Regions from separate parts of the Buttiauxella agrestis genome, predicted to be linked through region 1. Evidence: predicted binding sites of a transcription regulator. Region 1 holds the regulator's gene; the other holds the start of a gene.
The links. The regulator LexA, encoded in region 1, represses DNA repair genes until DNA is damaged. The targets are predictions, from matches to a motif close to TNCTGTATGTACATACAGNA.
Positions count from the first base shown of each region.

Region 2: a site for LexA is predicted at 2,361-2,380, ahead of sbmC (DNA gyrase inhibitor SbmC). Genes of this name have one in related genera too.

Region 1 is NZ_UIGI01000001.1:4,634,078-4,645,599, reverse strand. It holds gene malE (maltose/maltodextrin ABC transporter substrate-binding protein MalE) at 1-931, opposite strand, end outside; gene malK (maltose/maltodextrin ABC transporter ATP-binding protein MalK) at 1,325-2,434, shown strand; gene DY231_RS21950 (maltoporin) at 2,480-3,829, shown strand; gene malM (maltose operon protein MalM) at 3,977-4,933, shown strand; gene ubiC (chorismate lyase) at 5,107-5,616, shown strand; gene ubiA (4-hydroxybenzoate octaprenyltransferase) at 5,616-6,488, shown strand; gene plsB (glycerol-3-phosphate 1-O-acyltransferase PlsB) at 6,574-9,003, opposite strand; gene DY231_RS21925 (diacylglycerol kinase) at 9,130-9,498, shown strand; gene lexA (transcriptional repressor LexA) at 9,607-10,215, shown strand; gene dinF (MATE family efflux transporter DinF) at 10,289-11,522, shown strand, end outside.
Region 2 is NZ_UIGI01000001.1:1,695,521-1,707,042, forward strand. It holds gene sbcB (exodeoxyribonuclease I) at 1-778, opposite strand, end outside; gene dacD (serine-type D-Ala-D-Ala carboxypeptidase DacD) at 1,044-2,210, shown strand; gene sbmC (DNA gyrase inhibitor SbmC) at 2,405-2,875, shown strand; gene DY231_RS08015 (FUSC family protein) at 2,966-4,024, shown strand; gene DY231_RS08020 (DUF496 family protein) at 4,249-4,569, shown strand; gene DY231_RS08025 (GHMP family kinase ATP-binding protein) at 4,704-5,564, opposite strand; cobalamin riboswitch at 5,745-5,924, shown strand; gene DY231_RS08030 (cobyrinic acid a,c-diamide synthase CobB) at 6,025-7,407, shown strand; gene cbiB (adenosylcobinamide-phosphate synthase CbiB) at 7,404-8,363, shown strand; gene DY231_RS08040 (cobalt-precorrin-8 methylmutase) at 8,373-9,005, shown strand; gene cbiD (cobalt-precorrin-5B (C(1))-methyltransferase CbiD) at 9,002-10,138, shown strand; gene DY231_RS08050 (cobalt-precorrin-7 (C(5))-methyltransferase) at 10,132-10,734, shown strand; gene DY231_RS08055 (decarboxylating cobalt-precorrin-6B (C(15))-methyltransferase) at 10,724-11,293, shown strand; gene DY231_RS08060 (cobalt-precorrin-4 methyltransferase) at 11,286-11,522, shown strand, end outside.

The DNA of each region.
Region 1 (11,522 bases):
GCAGGTAGTTTTCCAGGAACTCTTTCGCCAGCTCTTTGTTCGGGCTGGCGGCGTTGATACCGGCACTCAGCACGCCAACAAATGGTTTAGACGCTTTGCCTTTGAACGTTGGCAGCAGCGTCACGCCGTAATTGATTTTGCTCTTATCAATGTTCGACCAGGCCCACGGGCCGTTGATGGTCATCGCCGTTTCGCCTTTATTAAAGGCCGCTTCTGCGATGGAGTAATCGGTATCCGCATTCATTTCTTTGTTTTTGATCATGTCGACCAGGAAGCTCAGGCCCGCTTTCGCACCCGCGCTGTCCACGCCCACATCTTTCACGTCATATTTGCCGTTTTCGAGTTTGAACGCATAACCGCCGTCAGCGGCAATCAGCGGCCAGGTGAAGTACGGTTCTTGCAGGTTGAACATCAACGCACTCTTACCTTTCGCTTTCAGCTGCTTATCCAGCGCCGGGATTTCTTCCCAGGTTTTCGGTGGATTAGGTACGAGGTCTTTGTTGTAAATCAGAGAGAGGGCTTCAACCGCAACTGGGTAAGCGATGATTTTGCCGTTGTAACGAACGGCGTCCCAGGTAAACGGATACAGCTTGTCCTGGAAAGCTTTGTCTGGAGAGATTTCGGCCAGCAGGCCCGATTGTGCGTAACCACCGAAACGGTCGTGCGCCCAGAAGATGATATCCGGGCCATCGCCTGTCGCCGCAACTTGTGGGAATTTCTCTTCCAGTTTGTCCGGGTGTTCGATGGTGACTTTAATACCGGTATCTTTTTCAAACTTCTTACCGACCTCTGCCAGGCCGTTATAGCCTTTGTCACCGTTAATCCAGATGACCAATTTACCTTCTTCTATTTTTGCCAGTGCAGAGGCGGAAAACATCATCGTTGTCAGGGCAGACAGAGCGAGGATGCGGGCGCCAGTTTTAATTTTCATATTTATTCCCATCCTTTGAATGGTGGTTTGCTTTGCGCGTGGATACATCAAGGTCAAGGTAGTGGCGTTACGGTTGCCAGTTTGCGCAGATGGCAAGTGCTTCTCATCCTCCTTAGCCCTACGCCCCCACCCTGGTATCTGTGATCTGCATTCCATAACTGACAGTTATGTGTGTTGGAGCACACAAAACCACCCAGAAATTTGAAACCACGATCACGAAAAACTGTCGCGCCCACTGCAACCGGTTGCAGACCAGCCCCTCTCATCCTCCCGCCTCCTCCCCCATAAAAAACAGCAGGGTGGAGGATTCATGAAATGTATTGATCCGTCATAGTCCGACACATCTTGAATCACCTGCCAATCAGCAGCGTGACGGAATGAAGGGAGAAGTACATGGCAAGCGTACAGCTACGGAACGTAACAAAAGCCTGGGGTGACGTGGTGGTATCGAAAGATATCAACCTGGACATTCAGGAAGGTGAGTTCGTGGTTTTTGTTGGACCGTCAGGCTGCGGTAAATCCACTTTGTTGCGCATGATTGCGGGGCTGGAAACCATCACCAGCGGTGATTTGTTTATCGGCGATACCCGTATGAATGACATTCCGCCCGCTGAACGCGGCGTCGGCATGGTGTTCCAGTCTTATGCTCTTTATCCCCATCTTTCTGTTGCTGAAAACATGTCCTTCGGGCTGAAGCTCGCGGGCGCGAAGAAAAGCGATATCAATCAGCGTGTCACCCAGGTTTCAGAAACTTTGCAACTGGGACATTTATTAGAGCGTCGCCCGAAAGCCCTTTCTGGTGGGCAACGTCAGCGTGTGGCGATTGGTCGTACGCTGGTGGCTGAACCCCGCGTTTTCTTGCTCGACGAACCTCTTTCAAACCTTGATGCGGCACTGCGTGTGCAGATGCGCATTGAGATCTCCCGACTGCATAAGCGCCTTGGCCGCACCATGATTTACGTCACCCACGACCAAGTCGAAGCGATGACGCTTGCCGACAAAATTGTGGTGCTGGACGCCGGGCGTGTCGCGCAGGTTGGCAAGCCGCTTGAGCTGTATCACTACCCGGCTGACCGTTTTGTTGCGGGCTTTATCGGCTCGCCAAAAATGAACTTCCTGCCGGTGAAAGTCACCGCCACGGCTATCGATCAAGTGCAGGTTGAATTACCGAACCGTCAGCAAGTCTGGCTGCCGGTTGAAAGCAAAGAAGTTCAGGTCGGCGCCAATATGTCTCTGGGGATTCGCCCGGAGCATCTGCTGCCAAGCGACATCGCTGACGTGACCCTTGAAGGTGAAGTACAGGTTGTCGAGCAGCTCGGCCATGAAACTCAGATTCATATCCAAATCCCCGCCATCCGTCAGAACCTGGTGTACCGCCAGAATGACGTGGTGTTGGTAAAAGAGGGTGCCACATTCGCTATTGGCTTGCCGCCAGAGCGCTGCCATCTGTTCCGTGAAGATGGCACTGCTTGTCGTCGGCTGCATCAAGAGCCAGGTGTTTAAGCATTCCCATAAAAAAGAAAAGCAATGATCTCAGGAGATAGAACGATGATTACTCTGCGCAAACTCCCACTGGCAGTCGCCGTAGCAGCAGGCGTTATGTCTGTTCAGGCAATGGCAGTGGATTTCCACGGTTATGCCCGTTCTGGTATCGGCTGGACCGGTAGCGGCGGCGCACAACAGTGCTTCCAGGCAACTGGTGCTCAATCTAAATACCGTCTTGGTAACGAATGTGAAACCTATGCGGAATTGAAATTTGGTCAGGAAGTCTGGAAAGAAGGCGATAAGAGCTTCTACTTTGATACCAACGTGGCTTACTCCGTAGCACAGCAGAATGACTGGGAAGCAACCAGCCCGGCATTCCGTGAAGCAAACGTGCAGGGTAAAAACCTGATTGATGCACTGCCAGGCGCAACTATCTGGGCCGGTAAGCGTTTCTATCAACGTCATGACGTACACATGATCGACTTCTACTACTGGGATATTTCTGGTCCGGGTGCAGGTCTGGAAAACGTAGACGTAGGCTTCGGTAAACTTTCCCTGGCTGCAACACGTTCTACTGAAGCGGGTGGTTCTTCTACATTCGGCAGCGACAATATTCGCGATTACACCACAGCGACTGCGAACGACGTCTTCGACGTGCGTTTAGGTCAGATGGAAGTTAACCCAGGCGGTACGCTGGAATTCGGTGTTGATTACGGTCACACCAACGTTAACGACGACTACTATCTGCAGCCAGAAGCCTCTAAAGATGGCTGGATGTTCACCGCAGAACACACCCAGAGCATGCTGAAAGGCTATAACAAGTTCGTTGTACAGTACGCGACTGACTCCATGACCTCGCAGGGTAAAGGCCTGTCTCAGGGTGGCGGTATTGGTCTTGGCAACAACGAAGACGGTAGCCCGTACGCTTATGGCATCAACAACAACGGTCACTTGCTGCGCGTTATCGACCACGGTGCTGTGACGCTGGCTGACAACTGGGACCTGATGTATGTGGGTATGTACCAGGACATCAGCTGGGATAACAACAACGGCACCCAATGGTGGACCGTCGGTATCCGTCCAATGTACAAATGGACGCCAATCATGAGTACCTTGCTGGAAGTCGGTTACGACAACGTGAAGTCCCAGAACACCGGCGACACCAACAACCAGTACAAAATCACCCTGGCACAACAATGGCAGGCAGGCGACAGCATCTGGTCCCGTCCGGCAATTCGTGTCTTCGCAACTTATGCGAAGTGGGATGAGAAATGGGGTTATGACACCACTGGCAGCGCTGCTGGCAACCCAAACTTTGGCAAAGCAACCAGCGACGGCTTTAACGGCATGTCCTTCGGTCGCGGCGACAGCGATGAGTTCTCCTTCGGTGCCCAGATGGAAATCTGGTGGTAATACTGCTTTAACCTGATGTTATGACTCGATGAGGGGCTCGCCACTGGGCTCCTCATCATTATTACCCTTGTATGCCAATACTCGTTTCAGATGAAAAGCGCTATTGCCTGGCTACCTTTTCATCGACTTCCACTCGAGGTTATAACAATGAAAATGAAAAAAAGTCTCGTCGCAATCTGCTTATCAGCGGGATTGTTTGCAAGCCTGCCAGCCGTAAGCCTGGCTGACGTCAACATCGTTCCACAGGATATTTCGGCCGCTCCCGCCGTCCCAGCTTCTGCACTCCAACAGTTGCAATGGACGCCAGTGGATCAGTCGAAAACCCAAACTACCGATCTTTCTATCGCCGGACAGCGTCTGAGTGCTGGCGATATTACTGGCCCCGTTGCGGCTTATAGCGTGCCGGCCAATATTGGTGAGCTGAACATTACGCTGACCAGTGAAGTGAAACAAAATGGGGTATTTGCGCCGAACGTGTTGGTTCTTGACCAGAACTTGACGCCTGCTGCCTATTTCCCGTCGAGCTACTTTACCTACCAGGAGCCTGGCGTGATGTCAGCCGACCGCCTGGAAGGGACGATTAAACTGACGCCTGCGCTGGGTCAGCAAAAAGTATATTTATTAGTTTTCACCACCAACAAAGACACACAGCAAACCACCAAAATGCTCGACCCGGCAAAAGCCTATGCAAAAGGCACGGGTAACGCTGTACCGGATATTCCAGACCCGATTGCCCGCCATACCACTGACGGCCTCTTGAAAGTGAAAGTCAAAACCTCTTCAAGCTCCAGCATTCTGGTTGGACCGTTATTTGGTTCATCCGGCCCAGGCCCGGTCACTGTGGGTAATACCGCAGCGCCAGCCGCAACATACGTTGCCCCGGTAGCCGTTGCCGCGCCAGTGGCGGCACCCGCCGCAGCAGCACCTGCCAAAAAATCTGAGCCAGTGCTAAGTGACACCGAAACGTACTTCAACCAGGCAATCAAAGATGCAGTAGCGAAAGGCGATGTAGACAAAGCCCTGAAACTGCTCGACGAAGCTGAACGCCTGGGATCGACGACTGCCCGTAAAACTTTTATCAGCAGTGTAAAAGGCAAGGGGTGACCGTCTCCCCGCAGTGCTGATGTTTGAGGTTTGGTGCGCCGCCTGGCGCACCTTTTTTCCTTCTTCATCCTTCAAGTTGACTCGGCATTGTTAAACGCTTGTTGTGCTTTTCCTGCCCCGCCATACCTATTCTGCGTTACAATGACTTTCGGTTTTGTTTCGGAGAAATTCACATGTCTGACGCGCTTTCGCCACTGCGCGCCTTACGCTTTGAGGCTACGATCCCCGAGGGGCTGAGTGCATCGCTTCTTGACTGGTTGTTGCTTGAAGATTCAATGACCCAGCGCTTTGAACAATATTGCTCGCGAGTCAGCGTGCGTATTGTGCGTGAAGGTTTTTTCGATTCGCGCGCCGATATCCCCGAAGCTGATTTGCTGCCTGAAGCCAAACGTTACTGGTTGCGTGAAATCATGCTCTGCGGTGACGATGAACCCTGGCTTTTGGGGCGAACCATCGTTCCTGAATCTACCCTCGAGGGGCCAGAGCTTGCATTGCAGCAACTCGGAACCACACCTCTTGGACGTTACCTGTTTAGTGCATCTTCCCTGACACGGGATTTCATTGAGATTGGCCGCAATGAGGAGCTGTGGGGGCGTCGTTCCCGCCTGAGATTAGCCGGAAAACCATTAGTGCTGACCGAGCTGTTTCTCCCCGCATCCCCGCTGTATGTAGAGGAAAAATAATGGAGTGGAGTCTGAAACAAGGCAAATGGCAGGCGTATCAACGCCTGATGCGGCTTGATAAGCCGATTGGCTCGCTTTTATTACTATGGCCCACGTTATGGGCGTTGTGGTTAGCGACACCGGGTGTGCCGCCGCTGACCATTTTATGTGTGTTCATCGCTGGCGTCTGGATGATGCGCGCTGCGGGTTGCGTGGTAAACGACTACGCCGATCGTAAATTTGATGGGCATGTCAAACGCACTGCGCACCGGCCACTGCCGAGTGGGGCAGTCAGCGAGAAAGAAGCACGCATCTTATTTGCTGTGTTGGTTCTGCTGTCGTTTTTACTGGTGCTGACACTCAATACCATGACAATTTTGTTATCGGTAGCGGGGCTGGCATTAGCCTGGGTTTACCCGTTTATGAAACGCTATACCCACCTGCCGCAGGTGGTGTTAGGTGCGGCATTCGGCTGGTCAATCCCAATGGCATTTGCTGCGGTGAGTGAGTCTGTTCCGCTGAGTTGCTGGTTGATGTTTTTGACTAACATCTGCTGGGCCGTGGCTTACGACACCCAATATGCAATGGTCGATCGCGATGACGATTTAAAAATTGGCATTAAATCCACGGCGATACTGTTCGGGCGCTATGACAATTTTATCATCGGTGTTTTGCAGGTTTCGGTGATGGTACTGCTGGCAGTGATTGGCTGGCTGAACGGGTTGGGCGGGGCGTTTTACTGGTCGATTGCTCTGGCGGGCGCGCTATTTATCCATCAGCAACGTCTGACTGCGAACCGCGATCGTGACGCCTGTTTCCGTGCATTCCTGAATAATAACTACGTTGGGCTGGTGTTGTTTATAGGCCTGGTGCTGAGTTACCTGCACTTTTGATATCAAAAACTAAATGGCGGATGGCACTTCGTTTATACGCCCTACAAGTCTAAAAAAACAGGCGGGTTTCCCCGCCTGTTTCGTTTTACTCAGTCGCAGCCTGCGAGGTTGCACTTTCAATCGTCAAACGCACATCCGGCATGATCAGTTCAGCCAGCATCTGGTAGACCTTCATGGTTTCGGTTGGCTCCGCATCCCCGGTATCGCTGATATAGCCTTCATCACGCAGGGTTAATACCAGCGAGGTGAACACGGCTTTATCAAAGAACTCCGGTGCGTTAATACCATGCAAAACAGACAAGCGCTGGGCAACGGTGCGGCTTTCGCGCTCCAGTGTCCCGCGGTTGATGGACGGATTAGCGCTCAACAGCCAGAAAGTAATCGCGTAACGTTGCAGTGTTTCACGAACACCCGCAGCCAGAAGCTGCATAGTGCGTGAACGAGCCGGGTTAATCAGTACTTCATCACCCGCAAGAGTAATCAGTTCCTGACGAACCATCTCATTGAGCAGCGCGTCCATTTCACTGACAAGCTGCGCCTTTTCCCAGCGCAGGAAAAGCTCAGCTTTCAGCATCGGGTAGAGTAATTCGACCTGACGCAGAAGCTCTCCGCGTGAAATGTGGCGATGCTGCGTGATAATCGCGGCCAGCAGAGAAGGCAACACCAGCATATGCAAGATGTTGTTACGGTAATAAGTCATCAGTACCGCCTGCTCACGCGGCAGAATGATGATGTCACCGATAGTATCTTTCTCTACTTCAAACTTGTTCATTTGCAACGCGTGTTCAATCAGTGCTTCTGCTGACTGGTCTGGCGTAGTCGCATCTGGTGAATACGGCACATTACGCAACAGGCTCAAGTAGCAATTGAGCTGCTCGGTCAATTGTTCACGAGTAAGTGAACGCTGACGCGACGCAAGTAATGCGGTACAGCACAGGTTCATGGCATTTGCCGCCCCTGCATTGTTGATACGCACCATCAACTCGGCAGCAATTTCATTGACCGTTGGCGTCAGCCACGCCGGGCGAATCGCTTCGATTGGATCGATTGAATCACGCCACTCAGGAACACGCTGATTGAGGAATGTCATCAACGGCATCGGTTCGCCGAAGTTCACATAGCCCTGGCCGAGGTTACGCAGCTTGCTCAGCCCGCGCACCATCTGCATAAAGCTCTCTTTTTCTTTAGTCGCACCGCGCAGTTCTTTGGCGTAAGTCCCCACTTCCATTACATGCTCGTAGCCAATGTAAATTGGCACCAATGTAATTGGACGAGTACCGCCGCGCAGCATGGCCTGAATGGTCATCGACAGCGTGCCGGTTTTCGGGTCAAGCAAACGCCCGGTACGGGAACGCCCACCTTCCACAAAGTATTCAACGGAATAGCCACGGCTAAACAGCTCGCCAAGATATTCACGGAACACGGTGGAATAGAGTTTGCTGCCTTTAAAGGTACGGCGAATAAAGAACGCGCCCAGGCGACGGAAAATCGGGCCTGCTGGCCAGAAATTCAGGTTGATACCCGCCGCGATGTGCGGAGGAACTAACCCCTGGTGATAAAGCACGTAAGACAGCAGCATGTAGTCCATGTGGCTGCGGTGGCAGGGCACATAGACAATCTCGTGGCCGTCATGAGCCAGTTGGCGCACACGCTCAGCGTTGTGAACGTTAATGCCCTGGTACAAACGGTTCCACGTCAGACCTAACACGCGGTCGGTCAAACGAACGGCTTCATAAGAGAAGTTGGCCGCAATTTCTTCCATCAGCGCGACAGCATTTTGCTGCGCCTTTTCATGGGAGATTTTCTTGCTACGCGCTTCGTCTTCTACCGCGCGGGCGATAGCTTTTGATGCCAGAAGTTTGTTAAACAGATCCTGGCGTACCGGCAGACGCGGCCCGACAGTCGCCAGGCGCTGACGTGCGAAGTGCATACGTGCCACTCGCGCCAGTTTCTGAGCGATTTTTTTATCTGTACCGTGATCGGTTGCCATCTGGCGCAGCGAAACCGGTGCAGAAAAACGCACAAAGCTGTCGCGGCCAAGCCAGGAGACGGCGAAGAATTTCTGAATGCCGTTGAGCATTCTTAATGGCGGATTCACTTCGCCTTTTTCGCGCCCCGGTGAACGGCCAAACATGACCGAAACAGGCACCATCTGCACATCCAGATTTGGATTGCTACGGTGCAAATCGAGGTAATCATGGAACAGCTTGATCGACTCTTCTTTTGGCGTGTAATAAGTGAATACACGCGGCCCGCCATGGATAAAGACATAGCGCGGCAGCACCGCTCCGTCGATTTCTAACGGCTCGAGAGGGTCGGGCAAGTTATGCGCGAGGCATTGAGCGCGCAGGGTTAATAAGTCCGCCTTTGAGTTATAGGGCAGCACGTACATTATTGGACGTGTGGGATCTAAGCCCAGTTCGGCTTGTGGATCTGCCGGAATAGACTTGCTCTTTACCAGAACGCCTAATGGTAAATTAAGTAATTTGTAGTAGATTCTTGGCCAGCCTGACATAAACGATGTAAAGCCTCAGGTTAATGATGCAAATTCGCCGCAAGAATATCAGAATCTGACCCAGATTTCTGTGGCGTTATAATTTTGACAAGCATTGATGCAAATAATTTGAAAAGGTTGCCCAAAATGGCGAGTAGTACCACTGGACTTACCCGTATTATCAAAGCTGCAGGCTATTCATGGAAAGGGCTAAAAGCGGCCTGGATCAACGAAGCTGCTTTCCGCCAGGAGGGCGTTTCGGCTGTCATCGCCATCGCTATTGCCTGCTGGTTAGATGTTGACCCTATTACCCGTATTTTACTGATTGGTTCAGTCGTGCTGGTGATGATTGTCGAAATCCTCAATAGCGCTATTGAGGCCCTCGTTGACCGTGTTGGTACTGACTATCACGAGCTTTCCGGGCGAGCGAAAGATATGGGCTCAGCCGCTGTATTAATCGCCATTATCCTTGCAGTAATTACCTGGGTCACGCTGCTTTGGCAGCATTTGCGATAGTCTTTCCAGAATAGTTAAGTGCCTGGTTTTTTGCTTAATTTGTGGTTCCAAATTCGCCTTTAACTGTATATACTCACAGCATAACTGTATAAACACCCAGGGGGCGGAATGAAAGCGTTAACTACCAGGCAGCAAGAGGTGTTTGATCTTATTCGGGATCATATCAGCCAGACCGGCATGCCACCGACACGTGCCGAGATTGCTCAACGTCTGGGGTTCCGTTCACCGAACGCTGCTGAAGAACATTTAAAAGCTCTCGCCCGTAAAGGCGTGATTGAGATTGTTTCCGGCGCTTCGCGTGGCATTCGCTTGCTGGTGGAAGAGATCACCGGCATCCCGCTGGTTGGGCGCGTCGCTGCGGGTGAACCACTCCTTGCGCAGCAGCATATCGAAGGCCATTACCAGGTAGATCCTTCACTGTTCAAACCGAATGCCGACTTCCTGCTGCGCGTCAGTGGGATGTCTATGAAAGACATCGGTATTATGGACGGTGATTTACTGGCGGTGCATAAAACTCAGGATGTGCGTAACGGCCAGGTTGTGGTGGCGCGCATTGATGATGAAGTGACAGTTAAACGTTTGAAACAGCAGGGGAATACCGTTCACCTGCTGCCAGAAAACAGCGAATTCGAGCCGATAGTGGTTGACCTGCGCGAGCATAACTTCTCGATTGAAGGGCTGGCTGTTGGCGTAATTCGCAACGGTGACTGGCTGTAAAATCTCTTTAGGTGATGCGCATTTAAGTGCGCATCACTGTCTTAATTCTCTTTGATCTCCTTCAGGAGAGGTCATGCAATTATTCTCCACAGCGGATCGTGCGCTCTGGCGCCTCGCTTTACCCATGATTTTCTCCAACATTACCGTCCCGCTGCTTGGCCTTGTCGATACCGCCGTTATTGGTCATCTGGATAGTCCTGTTTATTTGGGCGGCGTTGCCATTGGTGCGACAGCAACCAGCTTCCTGTTTATGTTATTGCTGTTTCTGCGCATGAGTACCACCGGCTTAACCGCCCAGGCCTTTGGTGCAAACAACCCCTCCGCTTTAGCTCGCGCACTGGTTCAGCCTTTATTGCTGGCACTCGGAGCGGGTATTGCCATTGTCTTGCTGCGCGAACCGCTAATCTCACTGGCTCTGCGTATTGTCGGTGGTAATCAGGATGTGCTCTATCAAGCGCGACGTTTTCTTGAGATTCGTTGGCTAAGCGCCCCGGCTTCCCTGGCTAATTTGGTCTTGCTCGGCTGGTTGCTGGGCGTTCAATACGCACGCGCGCCGGTTATCTTGTTAGTGGTCGGTAACGTTCTGAATATTGTGCTCGACGTGTGGCTGGTGATGGGGCTGCATATGAATGTTCAGGGGGCTGCACTCGCTACCGTCACGGCTGAATACGCCACATTTATCATCGGCTTGCTCATGGTGAAAAAGGTCATGGGCCTGCGTGGAATCAGTGGTGAAATACTCAAACAGGCTTGGCGCGGTAATGTTCGGCGCTTGTTGGCGCTTAACCGTGACATCATGCTCCGCTCGCTGTTATTACAGATTTGCTTTGCCTCCGTGACCATCTTTGGCGCGCGTTTGGGCAGTGAAATCGTCGCGGTGAATGCGGTACTAATGACGTTGCTGACCTTCACCGCTTACGCGCTCGATGGTTTTGCCTATGCCGTTGAGGCGCATTCCGGGCAGGCTTATGGGGCCAGAAATCGGGGGCAATTACTCGAAGTCTGGGGGGCTGCATGTCGCCAGGCAGGTTTAGTCGCGCTGGCATTCGCCGCCGTTTATGCCTTGTTGGGTGAGCAAATTGTTTCCCTTTTGACGTCAATTGCTGAGCTGCAACGGCAAGCGGATATCTATTTGTATTGGCAGATAATTTTACCCGTTGTCGGCGTGTGGTGCTATTTGCTTGATGGCATGTTTATTGGTGCAACTCGAGGGACTGAAATGCGCAATAGCATGGCTGTCGCGGCGTTGGGCTTTGGCCTGTCGATGTTTACCGTACCGTATTTAGGCAACCACGGGCTGTGGCTTT
Region 2 (11,522 bases), 2.9 Mb from region 1:
TGATCACCGCATTACGGTTATCCGGATGCCAGGCCAGCGGCGCAATCCAACTGGTATTGCCGCGCCACGCACCGAACATGCCCGAAACATGCACCAGCGGTTTCATCTGCGGAATATCAATCAGCGTGGTGAGCTTGTGTTTGGAGCGGTAAGTATAGAGATACTCGAACAGACGCGGCTGGCGTGTTTTAACCAGTTGCGCCATAGCGATAGTGGCGTAAACGTCGGACATCGCATCGTGCGCGTTGGCATGATCAATTCCGTTGGCTTTGGTTAAATGCTCCAGGCGAAAACTCGGCAGACCATCCTCGTTTTCCGGCCAGACAATCCCTTCAGGGCGCAACGCATAACAGGCGCGCATCACATCAAGCAGATCCCAGCGCGAGTTATCGTTCTGCCAGCTCCAGCCATACGGGTCGTAAAAATTACGATAGAAAATATTACGCGTCACTTCATCATCGAAGCGCACATTGTTGTAGCCCACCACACAGGTCTTGGGCAGCGTAAAAATACTGTGGATGCGTTTAGCAAAATCGGCTTCGTTGACTCCCTGAGCCAGCGCGTGCTGCGGGGTAATCCCGGTAATCATCACTGCTTCGGGTTGAGGCAGATAGTCATCAGCGGGTTTGCAGTAAAATACTTCCGGTTCGCCAATGACATTGAACTCGGAATCTGTCCGAATCGCTGCAAATTGCGCGGGGCGGTCAAGCGAAGGACTTTTGCCGAAAGTCTCATAATCATGGAAGAGAAAGGTCGGTTGTTGCGTTGTATTATCCACGGTTTACTCCCGCCCTTGAGTGTTGTTTAACATATTGTTATTAAACTGAAATCCCACTAAAACTCTCTCCATGTTTCAAACTTGTTGGTCAGTCACTGCATCAGTGCATGGTAAACCATTAACAGGCCTCCTGCACCACTGCGCAAGATATTCAAGATGAGTATGCAATGCTATCTATTCATATATTTTTGCAATTTAATTGCGAAAATTATCGCAAACTCCAGTAAAAGAAGCGGCTGAATTTATTGTTACCGAGGGTATATCGTTGAAGATCCGTCTGTTTGCTGTCTGTTCTCTGCTGTCATTATCTGCTCACTCCGCTTTTGCCGACGATATCTTTGTTAACCCGCCATCCCCTCCACAAATTCAGGCGGGTTCCTGGGTGTTGATGGATTACACCACCGGGCAAATTCTGGCTGCGGAAAATGAACATGTGCGACGCAACCCGGCAAGTCTGACTAAATTGATGACGGGCTATGTGGTGGACCGCGCCATTGATAGCGGGCGCATCAAGGCTGACGATATCGTGACAGTGGGCAGAGATGCCTGGGCAAAAGGCAATCCGGTTTTCGACGGTTCATCGCTGATGTTTTTGAAACAGGGTGACAGACTCACCGTTCACGATTTGAGTCGCGGGTTGATTATCGACTCCGGGAACGATGCTTGTGTCGCGCTAGCCGATTACGTTGCTGGCGGGCAGCCGCAATTTGTGGCGATGATGAATAAATACGTGCAGCAATTACGCCTGCGCGATACCCATTTTGAAACGGTACACGGCCTGGATGCACCGGGTCAGCACAGTTCCGCTTACGATCTTGCCGTGTTATCCCGCGCCATTATTCATGGCGAACCTGATTTTTATCATATGTATAGCGAACGTAGCCTGACCTGGAATGGCATCACCCAACAGAACCGTAATGGGCTGTTATGGGACAAAGGCTTGAATGTCGATGGCCTGAAAACCGGTCACACCGCGAGTGCCGGGTTCAATCTTATTGCGTCGAGTGTTGATGGCGAGCGCCGTTTAATTGCTGTGGTGATGGGGGCTGAAAGCCCGAAAGGGCGTGAAGATCAGGCGCGTAAATTACTGCACTGGGGTCAGGATAATTTCGATACCGTTCAGGTTCTGCATAAAGGTAAGAAAATTGGCACCGAGACAATCTGGTACGGCGATCAAAAGAAAGTCGAAGTCGGAACCAATCAGGATGTCTATCTGGCGCTGCCAAAATCTGAAGTGCCTAATATTAAAGCTAAATATGTCCTCGACAAGCCTGAGCTGGAAGCCCCTATAGCGGCTAACCAGCATGTCGGTGAGATTGAACTGTTTGACCGCGATAAACTGATTGCGCACTGGCCGCTGGTGACGCTGGCTGATGTCAAAAAGGGCAGCGCATGGTCGCGCTTCAGCGATTATCTGAGCCACAAACTGTAAATTAATTGAAGGATGCAAACGGGGTCGGCAGTTATGCCGGCCCTTTTTTTTGCCTGTACTAAGATCTACAGGCGATAGATTCGCGAAAAGCGATCATGCTCGCAAAGTAACCACATCACCCTGACAAAGGATTGTTTCCCTGCAATTTAGTGGTGTATAAACATACAGTATTTTTAAACGAGTCAGGAGGTCATATGGAATTTAACGTACAACAAGTGCATGAGCGGAAAGTAGCTGGTTTTCATATGGTAGGGCCGTGGGAAAAAACGGTTCATCAAGGGTTTGAGCAGCTTTCTCTGTGGGTGAAAACACACAAAATTGTCGGCGAAGAGTGGCTGGCGGTTTATTACGATAACCCAGACGTTGTGCCTGCGGAAAAGCTGCGCTGCGATACCGTAGTATCAGTGGCCGAAAACTTCACCGTGCCTGAAAACAGTGAAGGCGTTATCACCACTAAAATAGAAGCCGGGCAGTATGCGGTGGCGCGCGCCCGAGTCGATGACGGTGATTTCGCCAGGCCGTGGAACCTGTTCTTCGACAGCCTGCTGGCTGACAACCGCTATCAAATGGCATCGAAACCCTGCTTTGAACACTATCTTAACGATGGTTCGGAGAGTGGAGTCTGGGAAATCGACATGTTTATCCCGGTGGCAGATCAAGTCTGATGCTAAAGGGGGCGCAAGCCCCCTAACTTTGTGATGCCACCTCAATAAAAACAGGTACAATCCCGTTTTTGTTTTTCAGGAGACCCGGGTGTGCGCCCCGACAAATCATTAAGCCCGTTTGAGCTCCGCGTTTATCGCCACTACCGAGTCGTGCACGGTATCCGTATCGCGCTGGCATTTGTGCTCACCTTTCTTATTGTCCATCTTCTGAAAGTGCCAGAAGGGACATGGCCATTAATCACCCTCGTGGTGGTGATGGGGCCGATTTCCTTTTGGGGAAACGTTGTCCCGCGTGCATTTGAGCGTATTGGTGGCACCATTTGTGGTGCAACTATGGGCCTGGTTGCGCTCAGGTTAGAGCTGTTTTCGCTGCCTTTGATGTTGGTGTGGTGTGCGCTGGCGATGTTTATCTGCGGCTATCTGGCCCTGGGTAAAAGGCCCTATCAGGCTTTGCTGATTGGTATCACACTTGCCGTGGTGGTGGGTGCGCCCGCAGGAGACATGGAAATCGCGATGTGGCGTAGCGGTGATGTTATCTTCGGTTCATTACTGGCGATGCTCTTCACCAGCATTTACCCGCAGCGTGCGTTTATCCACTGGCGTATTCAAATGGCGAATTTCGTCACGGCCTTTGGTCGGGTCTACAACGCCGGTTTTTCTCCAAACCTGGTGGAACGCCCACACCTGGAAAAGCATCTGCGCCAGGTATTAAGTGATGTGGTCAGAATGCGGGCGTTGATTGGCCCGAGCAGCAAAGAAACCCACATTCAAAAAACCATTTTTGAAGCGATTCAAACCGTCAGCCGTAACATGGTGTGCACGCTCGAGCTGCAAATTAATGCTTACTGGGCGTCCCGTGAAAGCCACTTCCTGATGATCAACGCACGCACACTGCGTGACACTCAGCAGATGACGCAACGCACACTCGCGGCAATTGCCCTGGCATTGCATGACGGAAATCCGTCGCCGATTTCTGCCAATAACGAAAAACTAACCGAAATCGTCAGTGAGTTGCGCCAGTTGATGCAAGAGGGGCCGAACGGGAAACTTCAGGAAACCCCCATTCATGGCTACGTCTGGTTGAGCCTTGAGCTTGCCCGTCAACTGGAATTGCTCTCACAGTTGATCTGCCGCGCGTTACGCAAATAATTGCTTAGTCTGATATGAATTGCTGGTTTCGATTCAGCACTATTTGAGGTTAAGATAGCGAAAGAGACCCATCGCCTGTATGTTCGGGTTGCAGCTAATCACCATGCAGCTTGAAGAATGACATTGTCAGCGGCCGTCGCTACCTTTAAGGTAAGCTTATGACCGTTAACTTAATGAATCGTTGTTTTAACGAATCCAAGTATGAAATTAGCAGGGGTATAAAAATGGAACCAACCAAACCATCTTTCCAGGACGTGCTTGAGTTTGTGCGTCTGTTCCGTCGTAAAAACAAACTGCAACGTGAAATCCAGGACGTGCAGAAAAAGATCCGTGATAACTCAAAACGCGTTCTGCTGCTGGACAACCTGAGCGATTACATCAAGCCGGGCATGAGCATCGAAGCTATTCAGGGCATCATCGCCAGCATGAAAACCGACTACGAAGACCGCGTTGATGACTACATCATCAAAAACGCTGAGCTGTCTAAAGAGCGTCGTGAAATTTCCAAAAAATTGAAAGTGATGGGCGAAATCAAGGCCGATTAAATTTACCCGTCATACTTCGGGCTGCCTCTGCGTTGGCTGCGTTCACTTGCCGCCTTGATGCAACTCGAATTATTTAGGGTAAATAGTGTTAATTTTAGAAACCGCCATTCATGGCGGTTTTTTTTCGCCTGAGTTTAACGCACGCCGCCTGCTACCATCTTCACCAGATGTTGCCGTGGGTAATGCACATCAATAGCCAACTGTTTAATCTGCCAGCGTAATTTCTCAGCATCATGTTTGCGCACATCCAGCATCAGTCCCACAGCACTTCCGCTGTGCGCCACGTTCACGCCGAATAAATCAAACTCTTCGACCAGCGCCAACAGCGGCGAAAACATCGGTTTTGCCAGTAACGCCTGGCTGGCGATAGCGCTTTGCGTGGCAGCTTCTCCCAACAAGCGAGGATCTTGCATCCTGCAACTTTGTTGCAAGCGAAGCCACGCCTCATCGAGCGCTGCGGCATTGCTGATTAACGTCGATTCGCGCTGATGACGGCGATATTCCTCAGTCAGAATCGTCGTATCACTTTCAAGTAACAGGATATCCACTGCTGGCGCGGGCTGGCAGCTAAACTGAGTCTGTGCATTCAGATGGGAAAACAGCGTCGGCAAGACAAAAATCGTGCTGTCGGTCGGTTCGATTTTTACACATAAAGCGGCAAGGGTAGATTCGCTGAGTGTTTCACCTAAATGCCGGGCGGTTGCTAAGGCTGTTGCGGCAATATCTGCGGTGCTGCTCGCAAGGCCTTTACCCACTGGGATGGTGGACTCAAGAGCCGTGCTCAGGCTATTTGCTAATGCAGCGGGGTAGCCGAAATACGCCACCACCTGTTCCAGCATCTGGCGCATACGTGGCCGCTCTTCGCCAGACTGCACGCCTTCACGGACTTCAACGGTGCTAAACCAGTCGATAGGGCATGAAACCAGCTTTTCGCTGCCGCCAATCCAACCCTGAATGAATTCGCCGCAGGACGCCGGGCAGCGCGCTTCAGCCATAACGGTGGCAACTCTCTTTCATCGTGGATCTCATTTTGTTTTCTTCGCCACAAGCCTTAAAAAATCAATAAAAATTGTTATAGCGCAACACTCGCTATCTATTAGCTTTTACACTGTTCGAGCTTTTATATATTCACGCGCATGATAGTTTGAGTGTCATGCACGATACAACTGACTCGTTTATGCCATGTCTTTACCCGTTCTTATTTGGGGTGAATATGGCTGGGAAGGAGGTGTAATTCCTCCGCAGCCCCCGCTGCTGTGATGCCGACGAACCCGCGTAACCACTGATCTCACGATTGGGAAGGGCGGGCGAGAATGAAGCTAAGCCAGAAGACCGACGAGTCATTTAATTTAAACAACTCCTTCGGTGGGAAGTCAGTTGTCATCAGTTGCGTGCGGCTTCCGGCTGCACGCACGTGCTGACATCCGCTTTTTGCCCAAATGTAATAAGGCAACTATGGCAGGGGCAGCGAAACACGCATTCGTCATTGCAGGCACCAGCAGCGGCTGTGGCAAAACCACCGTCACGCTTGGGCTGCTCCGCGCCTTGATGGTGCGTCATCTGCGCGTTCAACCTTTCAAAATCGGCCCCGATTATCTCGATAGCGGCTGGCACAGTGCGGTGTCAGGCGTGACCTCGCGCAATCTCGACGCGTTTATGTTGCCGACTCCCACGCTCAATGGTTTGTTTAACCAACAAATGCAGCAGGCCGATGTGGCGGTTATCGAAGGCGTGATGGGGCTTTATGACGGCTACGGCACAGACCCGAACTATTGCAGCAGCGCCGCAATGGCAAAGCAGCTCGGCTGCCCGGTTATTTTGCTGGTTGATGGCAAAGCAGTCTCCACCTCTATCGCCGCCACGGTAATGGGCTTCCAGCGGTTTGACCCGTCGTTAAACATCGCGGGTATCATCCTTAATCGCGTCAACAGCGACAGCCATTACCAACTGCTGGCCGAGGCGATTACCCGTTACTGCGGTCTGCCCGTACTGGGGCGAGTGCCGGTTATGGCGGATGTGGCATTGCCATCACGCCACCTTGGCCTGGTTCCGGCACAAGAAAATCTTCCTCAGGACGAACGCTGGCAGCAGCTCGCAAAACAGCTTGAAGAAACCGTTAACATCGACCATCTGCTGGCGTTATCGTGCCTTAACTCATTGCCAGAGGGCAAAGCGCCCACCCTACCAGATGCGGCATTAGCCGATGGATTAACCCTCGCGCTGGCCGAAGACGAAGCCTTTAACTTTTATTACCCGGATAACATCGACCTGCTCGAGCAGGCCGGAGTGAAAATTCAGCGCTTCAGCCCGCTTCATGACGACGCCGTTCCCGATTGCCAGATGATCTGGCTGGGTGGCGGTTATCCCGAAGTGCATGCCGCCAGGCTCGCCGCAAATTTCAAAATGCATGAATCCCTCAAACAAGCCCATCAACGCCGCATCCCATTGTATGCCGAGTGCGGCGGGTTGATGTATCTGGGCGAATCGTTGACTGACATTGAGGGCGAAACTCACGCCATGTGCGGCGTATTGCCTGGCCACAGTCAGATGGGCAAACGCCTGACCCGCTTTGGCTACTGCGAAGCCACCGCGCGACAAGACACCTTGCTGGCAAGCAAAGGCGAAACTCTGCGCGGCCACGAATTTCACTACTCCGATTTCAGCGGCCCATTACCGGCGGCCCTCGACTGCTGCAAATGGCGCGATGGCGTGGCGATTTCGCGCTGGCAGGGAGGCATTCAGCACCAGGCGACGTTTGCCAGCTACCTGCATGTGCATTTCGCCCAGCGCCCGGCAATGCTCAATCGCTGGTTGAAACTGGCGAGGAGTGCTCAATGACGATACTGGCGTGGGGTGTGGCGTGGTTACTGGATTACTGGCTCGGCGACCCACAAAACTGGCCGCATCCGGTGCGCTGGATGGGCAATCTGATTAACGGTTTACAGCGCGTCATCCGCCAATACTGCAAAAGCGACCGCGCGCTGAAAATCGGCGGCGGCGTGTTGTGGCTGGTGGTGGTTGGCTCCACCTGGGGCATGAGTTGGGGGGTATTGCACCTCGCAAATCTCGTGCATCCGTGGCTTGGCTGGCTGGTCGAAGTGTGGATGATTTACACCGTGCTGGCTGCGCGTTGCCTGAGCGATGCCGCGCTTGAGGTCTACCGCGCCCTGAAAAATGGAACGCTTGAGCAGAGTCGCGAAAAACTCTCGTGGATTGTCGGGCGCGATACCTCGCAACTGGAACGCCCGCAAATCACCCGCGCGGTAGTGGAAACCGTGGCGGAAAACAGCGTCGATGGCGTCATCGCGCCGTTGTTTTTCCTGATGATTGGCGGCGCACCGTTAGCCATGGCCTACAAAGCGATTAACACCCTGGATTCGATGGTGGGCTACAAAACGGAAAAACACCGCGCCATCGGTTTTGTCAGCGCGAAACTCGACGATGTCGCCAACTTCATTCCCGCACGCCTGAGCTGGCTGCTTCTCACCATCGCCGCCTTTTGCTTACGCGCGAATCATCGCCAGGCGTTACGCATCGGCTGGCGTGACCGCTATCAGCACAGCAGCCCGAATTGCGCCTGGCCTGAGGCCACGGTCGCGGGCGCGTTAGGCATCCGGCTCGGCGGTCCCAATACCTATTTTGGCGAACGGGTAGAGAAACCCTGGATTGGCGATGAGCAACGCGGCATCGCGCTTGAAGACATTCCCCGCACCATTTCGCTCATGATGCTGGCTTCACTGCTCGCTTTGCTGCTGTTTGCCGCACTGCGCACTCTCGCACTGGGTATAGCTTAAGGACTCACGATGAATTACCTGCAACAACCACAGCTTATTGAACAGCATAGTTTTGAAATCATCAGCGACATTATTGCCGCCGAGCACCCGGACTATCGTTTCAACGACGCTATTCAGGAAGCGATGATCAAGCGCGTGATTCACACCACGGCCGATTTCGAGTGGCTGGATATTCTGTGGTTCTCGCCTGATGTCATTGAACAACTTAGCGAAAGTTTGCAGCGCGGTTGCACGTTGTACACCGACACGACGATGGCATTGTCCGGTATCAACAAAACGGTATTGGAGCAATTTGGTTGCAGTTATCGCTGCTATATCAGCGACCCGCGCGTCGTGGCGCTTGCCAAAGAGCAGGGTGTGACCCGCTCGATGGCGGCGGTGGATGTCGCCTTGCAGGAAGAAGGTGAAAAGATTTTTGTTTTCGGTAACGCCCCCACTGCGCTGTTTCGCCTGCTGGAAAAAGGGGCGAAACCGGCTGCCGTGATCGGTGTACCGGTCGGGTTTGTTGGTGCCGAAGAATCTAAAGAAGCGTTAGTTGAAAGCGGCCTGCCCGCCATTGCGGCGCGCGGACGCAAAGGGGGCAGCAATGTTGCCGCCGCCATTGTTAACGCCTTGCTTTACCGCTTGAAGGAGTCGGTGTGAGCGAGCCGCAATCCGACTGCGTCTGGCATAAAGGCAAGGCGTATCGCAAAGGCTACACCACCGGATCGTGTGCCACCGCGGCGGCAAAAGTCGCGGCGCTGATGGTGCTGCGCCAGCACGTTATCGACCAGGTTTCGATCATTACGCCTTCTGGTGTCACGCTGCATCTCAATGTCGAAATGCCAATGATTGAAGGCCAGCAGGCAACCGCCGCGATCCGCAAAGACGGTGGCGATGACGTTGACGCCACCCACGGGATGCTGATTTTTGCCCGCGTGCGGCTTAATGACAGCGGCGCTATCACGCTGCACGGCGGCACTGGCGTGGGCAAAGTGACGCGCAAAGGTATCGGTTTGCCTATTGGCGACTCGGCGATTAACCGCACGCCACGCCAGACCATCGAAGCGGCAGTGCGTGAAGCTATAGGCATGGAACGGGGCGCGGATATCGAAATCTTCGCCCCGGAAGGTGAAGAGCGGGCGAAGAAAACCTACAACCATCGGCTCGGTATTCTGGGCGGCATTTCGATTATTGGCACCACTGGCATTGTGATGCCGATGTCTGAAGAGAGCTGGAAACGCTCCCTGGCGCTGGAGCTGGAAATGAAACGCGCTGCCGGGCTGGATAAAGTCATCCTGGTGCCTGGCAACCACGGCGAACGCTTCGTGCGCGAGCAACTGCAACTCGAGAGCGAATGCGTGGTGACGATGAGCAACTTCGTCGGCTACATGATTCAGGAAGCGGTGCGTCTGGAATATCGCCACATCGTATTGATTGGCCACCCCGGCAAACTGGTGAAAGTCGCCGCCGGAATTTTCCACACCCATAGCCATATTGCCGACGGGCGCATGGAAACTCTGGTCGCACATCTGGCATTGATGGGCGCCCCGTTTGAATTGCTTACGGCGGTGAGCGAATGCGACACCACCGAAGCCGCACTGGAAATTATCACCGAACAGGGCTGGCAGGGCGTGTTTGAGCGCCTGGCGTCTCGCATCTGTGAGCGCGTGGAAGAGATGCTGCGCTTTACGCAATCGCCGCCAAAATGCGACGCCATTATGTTCTCGTTTGATAACCAGGTGTTGGGCAGCAGCCGTCCGCTGGTGGAAATAGTGGAGGATCTACGATGCTGACCGTCGTTGGAATTGGCCCAGGCGCTGCGCACATGCTGACGCTTCAGGCGCAAGCCGCTATTAACGACGCGCAGATTCTGGTCGGTGGCGCACGCCAGTTGGCTTTGTTTGCGCACGGCAACGCACAAACGCGGCTGTTGGATAGCGACCTCGACGGCTTAATCGACTGGTTGCGCGAGCGCATCACTGAACGAGTGGTGGTATTGGCCTCGGGCGACCCGTTGATTTATGGCATCGGCAAACTTTTATCTGCGAATTTCTCGCCCGCAGAACTGCACATCATCCCCGGCATTAGCTCGATTCAGTATCTGTGCGCCAAAGCGGCGGTAGATATGAATGACTTATGGATAACCAGCAGCCACGGGCGCGAGCCTGATTTTAATGCCGTCGCGGCGCACCAAAAAGTGGCGATGGTGACTGACCAAATCATCAATCCCTATGTCATCGCCCAGGCCATGCTGACGCGTGGCCTCAATCCTGTTTTCATTATTGGCGAAAACCTTTCGTCGGCTAATGAACGAATCCACCGCCTGCGAGCCGCTGACGTGGCGCACTCTTATGCGATGAACGTGGTGCTTATTCTCAATGAAAGATGATCTGTTTTTACGCGGCGCACGCGTGCCGATGACCAAAGAAGTGGTGCGCACTCAGGCGCTGGATCGTTTGCAGCTTCAGGATGCTCGACACTTTATCGACATCGGCGCAGGAACGGGCAGCGTTTCGCTTGAGGCGGCGATACGCTACCCACAGCTACGCGTCACGGCGATTGAACGCAACCCCGACGCGCTGGCCTTGATGGCAGAAAACCGCGAAATTTTTGCCTGCCCGAACGTGGACATTATCAGCGCGTACGCGCCAGTGGATCTGGATGTCATGGCTGACGCGGTGTTCATCGGCGGCAGCTGCGGGCAGCTCCCCGAACTTATCGACTGGTCGCTGGCGCATTTGCACCCCGGCGGACGGCTGGTGATGACCTTTATCCTGCTCGAAAATTTAACCTGCGCGCTAACTCACCTTGAGCAGTGCGCCATTCGCGATTTCGATTGCCTGCAACTGCAAGTTTCCACGCTGGCAAAGCTTGGCAGCGGCCACTATTTCAAACCGAACAATCCCACTCATCTGATTTCGTGCCTGAAGGAACAACGCCATGACTGATTTATTTGATACCCGCAAAGTCTGGTTTGTGGGGGCCGGGCCGGGCGATAAAGAACTTATCACCCTCAAAGGCTACCGCGTGCTGCAACAGGCACAAGTGGTTATCTACGCCGGATCGCTGATTAATCCTGAGCTTCTGGATTATTGCCAGGCGGGCACCGAATGCCACGACAGCGCCGCGCTCAACCTTGAGCAAATTATCGAACTGATGGCAAACGGCGTGAAAGCC